2 regions of the Exiguobacterium sp. BRG2 genome follow, and region 1 is predicted to be linked to the other one. Evidence: riboswitches for the same ligand, from Rfam matches in the RefSeq annotation. Region 1 holds a riboswitch; the other holds the start of a gene.
What was found. Region 1 has a riboswitch for lysine ahead of Q9R23_RS12205 (amino acid permease). Riboswitches for the same ligand answer to the same signal wherever they lie in the genome.
Positions count from the first base shown of each region.

Region 2: linked by a shared signal. The riboswitch ahead of Q9R23_RS14575 (aspartate kinase) and the one ahead of Q9R23_RS12205 (amino acid permease) in region 1 are both predicted to bind lysine.

Region 1 covers NZ_JAUZUW010000009.1:95,282-98,480, reverse strand. The annotation lists gene Q9R23_RS12215 (diguanylate cyclase) at 1-779, opposite strand, end outside; gene Q9R23_RS12210 (MarR family winged helix-turn-helix transcriptional regulator) at 916-1,371, opposite strand; lysine riboswitch at 1,537-1,725, shown strand; gene Q9R23_RS12205 (amino acid permease) at 1,857-3,199, shown strand, end outside.
Region 2 covers NZ_JAUZUW010000014.1:10,330-13,528, forward strand. The annotation lists gene Q9R23_RS14570 (aspartate-semialdehyde dehydrogenase) at 1-379, opposite strand, end outside; gene Q9R23_RS14575 (aspartate kinase) at 393-1,592, opposite strand; lysine riboswitch at 1,705-1,882, opposite strand; gene argH (argininosuccinate lyase) at 1,953-3,199, opposite strand, start outside.

The DNA.
Region 1 (3,199 bases):
GAAGCGAGTGTCATGCCGAGTTGACGTAGGACATCATCTCCGGCGTCATGACCATATGTATCATTGACGTGCTTGAAGAAGTCGATATCAATCAAGACAAGTGAATACCCTTGATCCGTTGAACCGACAAGTGACAGTGAATCATCGAGACGGCGCCGATTGGCAAGTCCGGTCAAAGCATCCGTCATCGCTAGTTTTTGTTGATACTGAATGTTTTCGAAGTGACGGCGTAATTCCGTCAGCAGTCGAAAAGCAACAAAGCCAGCTAATAGATTAAAGAAGATATAAGCGATTGAAATTTTAAAGAATGTCGACCAACTGTTTGTCAGGATATAGATGGCAGGTAACGAATAGAGAACACCAATTGACACCAATAATTGAAAATGGCGTGTCGAGACATGAACGAATCGACGTACGATTCCGATCGTCGTAATGATTAAGACGATAATCAGTGTGGACAGATAAAAACCCTCCATTTGATCGACGGGTGTCAAAAAGTAACGTGTCCCGATGATCATTATACCGGCGACGATGGCGCTCGGGAAACCACCGAATAGCATAGCGATCGCGACTGGGATGATTCGTAAATCCACACGGGCGACATCGATCTGAATGCCATTGAATATCAACAAAACTGCAATCAGACCACAGACACTTCCCAATATGAGGCGTGTACTCCAGCTGGAATTCAGCGAAATACGTGGTCGATTCCGAAATGGTAAGAATAAGAGAGTGATCGTCGTGAACAGTAGACAAAAGTTAATGATGAATTGATTCATGATGGACAACAAATCCTCCCAACTCCCCAGCTAACAGATTTCCATATATATACTCCAGTATACTCATCTAGGTAACGGTTAGACAGAGGTAAATGTTTAGATAAAACATAAAAAACGGTAGAAAATCTACCGTTTTTTATGAAGACGAAGTGAGCGTATCCTCATCCATCGTCAGTAAAATCTTATCGAAGACGCGAATCATCGTTTCCAGTTCTTCTTCTGTTAAAGTTCCGAAGCGATCTTGTAAATAGTTTCTTCGGACGACCTCGAGTTCCCGAAAAGCACGCTCTCCGTCATCCGTCAAAGCAAGGACAATCGAGCGACGATCTTCCGTCGAACGCGTCCGTGTGACATATCCTTGTTTATAGAGCTTATCCGTTAAAGCAGTGACTTGACTCGTCGCCAGCTCAAATTGTTCCGCAAGAAGTGTCGGACGCTGGGGACCGTTTTCTGAAAGACTCCGTAAGATGAAAAATTCGCTTCGGGTTGCTGTTCCTTCAAATAGTCGATTAAGTTCACGTCGCAGGGTACGAAGAATGACACGCATTTGTTCCTCGAGTCGGTAAGTCAGCAAATCACGTTCCTGTGGCATGCAAGCAGCATCCTTTCTCTCAGTGGACTTCTATCATTTAGTGTACTAAACATATCGGATTTTTACCATCTACTACCCCAGATTCAAAAAAGGCAATTGACAATTTCGTGGCGGTTTGTGTAATATGGCGTAGTAATAACTAATTTAATTCAGTTCTCACTCAACCAGTGGGATGGAGGTTGCAGTTCTTAAGAGTACGGTTATGGATGTCGTCAAGCGACAAATGAAGTGACCTGAAAGGAAGAATTGCCGAAATCAATCATCGCTTTGAAGATGATCGATTGGGATTAGGTCGAATAGGTCTAATACTGTCACAAGTCGGGTATCACTCACTTGTGGAGAGCTATCTTTCACGACGGTAGAATGAGGCGCATTCATTTTATTATGTTGCGTTCTCATCTTCCATCTGGAAGATGAGGGCGCTTTTTGTTTTTTCATTCAAAAAGTGTCCTCTCAAAAAATCTAAACAGAGAGAAGCGAACGAAATGAACAAACTAGATGTGAAACAAACAACAGATTCGACAGCCGAAGGATTAAAACGTGGATTACAAGCCCGTCACATGTCGATGATCGCCATCGGTGGGGCAATCGGAACAGGACTTTTCATCGCGTCCGGTGCTTCCGTTGCAGCAGCAGGACCAGGTGGTGCACTCCTATCGTATGCAATCGTTGGTCTGATGGTCTACTTCCTAATGACAAGTCTTGGCGAAATGGCGGCGTATATGCCTGTCGCCGGATCCTTCTCGACATACGGGACAAAATTCGTCGATCCCTCATTCGGCTTTGCCCTCGGCTGGAACTACTGGTACAACTGGGCGGTCACGATCGCAGTTGAGCTCGTTGCAGCACAAATCGTTATGACGTATTGGTTCCCGGACGTTCCTGGATTTTACTTCAGTGCCTTATTCCTTTTACTCATGATCGGCTTGAACTACTTCTCCGTTAAAGGTTTTGGGGAAGCGGAGTATTGGTTCGCCATGATTAAAGTCGTCACTGTCATCGTCTTCTTAGTCGTCGGTGTTGCGATGATTTTCGGTGTCTTTACATCGGAGCCACCAGTTGGCTTTAAAAACTTTGCTCTCGGGGATGCGCCGTTCGTCGGTGGTATTCCTGCCGTCATCGGAATCATCCTCGTTGCTGGATTCAGTTTCCAAGGAACGGAGCTAGTCGGGATTGCCGCAGGTGAATCGGAAAATCCGAAAAAAAACATTCCAAAAGCAGTCAAACAAGTCTTCTGGCGCATTTTACTCTTCTACATCCTTGCGATTTTCGTCATCGGGATGCTCATTCCGTATACGAGCCCGAACTTGGTTTCCAATGACATCACGGACATTGCCGTTAGTCCGTTTACGCTCGTCTTTGAAAAAGCAGGTCTTGCGTTCTCGGCAGCACTCATGAACGCCGTCATCTTGACATCTGTTCTATCTGCCGGTAACTCAGGTATGTATGCTTCCACACGGATGCTGTATACACTTGCTCGTCAAGGAGATGCACCAAAGTTCTTTGCAAAAGTGTCGAAAAATGGGGTACCGCGTAACGCCTTGCTTGCAACAGGAGCAATCGGTGCACTCTGTTTCTTAACATCGATGTTTGGTGGACAAGTCTATCTGTGGTTACTCAATGCTTCAGGTATGACAGGATTCATCGCGTGGCTCGGAATTGCGATCAGTCACTATCGTTTCCGTAAAGGATTCCTTGCACAAGGTCATTCGTTGAAAGATTTACCTTACGTTGCACCAGCGTTCCCGTTCGGTCCGCTGTTTGCATTCGGTCTTTGTTTCCTTGTCATCGTTGGTCAAAACTATGCAGCATTCCTTGCTGATCAAAT
Region 2 (3,199 bases), on a different contig from region 1:
TCGGATTCGCAATTAAGCGGTCTGTCGCTTGAATCGCTTGCGGATTGACTTCTGGCACGACGAGTGGAATCGTCTCCTGCATCCGGAAGGCACTTGAATTATCAACGACGAGTGTTCCGTTTTCAGCTAGTAATGGGGCATATTGCTCACTGATCGTTCCGCCTGCTGCGAACAACGCGACATCGATCCCGTCTTCCGTGATGTTTGGCGTCAGCGCTTGAATCGTAATATCTTCTCCCTTGAACTGCACCGTGTTCCCTGCTGAACGAGCAGAAGCGTAAGCGGACAGGCGGCTGACCGGGAAGTCCAGTTCTGCGAGTACTTGTAACATTTTTTGACCGACGGCGCCGGTTGCTCCGATGACGGCTACATGATACATGCTGTTTTCCTCCTTATAACTCGAACGCGTTTGCAATCGCTGCAACCGTCCGTTCAATGTCTGCTTGTGCAATCGTGTACGAGATGCTGATTTCTGATGTCGTGACTTGATAGAACGGGATATTCTCCGCTCGGAAGATCGCGAACAACTTTGAGGCAACACCTGTTGCATCCCGCATCCCGATTCCGACGACAGATAACTTCGCGTGCTGATCGTGGCGGTCGACCTTGACTGTCGTGAAGCGATCCATGATGTCTTTCAATGCTTCATCGAGGAACTCTTCCTCGTCGAGTGGACAGGAGAACGATAGGAAGATGTCACTGTCAAACGTCGTTTGACTGATCATGTCGATGTTGACGTGGCGGTTCGATAAGAGTTCGAAGATATCGGCTACTGCTGCGTTCGTTTGCGGTACGTGTTTGATTGATACCGTCAAGACGTTCTTCGTCACACTGACACTCGTGACCGCTTTTTGTTCCATTGTTTCCGTCGCTTCCATGATCCATGTTCCCCTTTTCGATTCAAGTGTTTTCCCGACGAAGATGTGTACGCCGTATTTTTTTCCTAGTTCGACACTCCGCATTTCCATGACCTTCGACCCGAGGGCGCTCATCTCCATCATCTCATCATATGAGATGTGCGGAATCGGTTGAGCAGTGGCATGGATTCGTGGATCAGCCGTATAGACACCGTCGACATCCGTGTAGATTTCACACCGTTTATCAAGGACTGCCGCAAGGGCAACAGCCGTTGTATCCGATCCACCCCGTCCGAGCGTCGTCACATCACCGAGTTCGTTGACACCTTGGAATCCGGCGACGATGACAACATCGTACGTTTCGAGTTTTTGTCGTAATAGATCTCCATCAATCTGTTTGATCTTACTTTTCGTATGCAATCCCATCGTGCTGATTCCCGCTTGTGCGCCTGTTTGCGATAACGCTTTGACGCCGAGTGAGTTGAGGGCGATGCTGAGTAATGAAATCGTCTGTTCTTCTCCGATGGCAAGCAGACGATCGAGTTCTCGCCGCTCAGGGCGATCCGTGATGGCTTGCGCCTGAGCGATCAAAGAATCTGTCATCTTGCCCATCGCCGAAACGACAACGACGAGTTTTTCACCTTCGGCTGCGCGACTCTTCAAATAATTCGCAATAGACTGAATCTGTTCGACAGTCGCAACCGAGCTTCCACCAAATTTAAGTACAGTTGTCACAATCCTATCTCCTTTGTCCCGATACAGAAAAAAACGACGGGCCGGTAGGAGCGTTCCTACGGCCCGTCGTTATCACGATCGGACAAACGAAGACAAAGTCATTCGTTCTTTTACGTAAGATAGCGCTCCGAAACATCGGTTTCGGCAGTACAACGGATCTTAACCGTTGTACCAGCAAATGAGAAGAAGCATCTTCTCGTTCACTTCGGCGGACTTCCCCTTTCACATCATTCAGCATGCTTGCCTTCAAGAATGATGCTACTCATGTCATCCGCGCCTCTATCTGTCGGTTGTTAGTTACAGTTATAGCAGACATCTTTTGTTAAATCCAGTTATTTGACTAATTTTTTTCAAAATCCGTCAAGTCGCAAGATGCTGCTTCGCGAGTTCGAGTTGCTTCGACACGGCAGCAAACCCTGTACCGCCGTAGCTTGTCCGGCGTGCCACTGCTTGAACCGGATCGAGGAGCGGATAAACGTCTTCTGTGATGTCTGGATGGAACCTTTGATACGTTTCGAGACTCAAGTCCTTCAGGAAACAACCGTTTTGCACACAGTAGAGGACGGCTTTCCCGACGATTTCGTGTGCTTCGCGGAATGGTATGCCTTTCGTCACAAGGTAGTCGGCGAGTTCCGTTGCATTCGAGAAGTCTTGCATTGTCGCCTTCTTGAGCGCTTCGGTCTTAAACGTCGCGGATTCAATCATTCCGGTGAAGATTTGAACGGACTTGAGAACGGTATCTGCTGTATCGAAGACTCCTTCCTTATCCTCTTGCATGTCTTTATTGTAAGCGAGTGGTAATGCCTTCATCGTCGTCAAGAAGCCCATCAGGTTGCCGTAGACGCGCCCCGTTTTTCCACGAATCAACTCAGCGAAATCAGGATTTTTCTTTTGTGGCATCATGCTCGAGCCTGTCGAGAAGGCATCGGATAACTCGATGAAGCTGAATTCTTGCGACGCCCAGATGATGATTTCCTCACAAAAACGCGAGAGATGCATCATGACGGTCGAGGCGATCCCGAGGTATTCGATGACGAAGTCGCGATCGGAGACAGCATCGAGACTGTTCGGATAAACCGACTCAAAACCGAGCAACTCGGCAGAACGGAAACGGTCGATCGGGAACGTGGTCCCCGCGAGCGCCCCCGCTCCGAGTGGTGATTTTCGGATCCGTTTTTGATTATCCGTCAATCGTTCGACATCGCGTTCGAACATCCAGAAATAAGCGAGCAAGTGATGCGCAAGCGAGATTGGTTGTGCCCGTTGCAAATGCGTATACCCCGGCATAACCGTCTCGATATGTTGCTCAGCTTGTTCCGTGATGACCGATTGGAGCTCGCGCAATGCCGTCGTCAACGCTTCGACATGCTGCTCCAGCCATAGATGTAAATCGGTTGCGACTTGATCGTTTCGGCTCCGTGCCGTATGCAGTTTCCCTGCAACTGGACCGATCTGTTCCGTCAACAAACGCTCAAGATTCATATGAATGTCTTCGTCCGCTAATGTGTAGGAATGGTCCTTTAACGTCGCTTCGAGTTGCTTTAATCCTTGCTGGATTTGTGTCCACTCATCTTGAGCGAGAATCCCTTGTTCAAATAACATCTGTG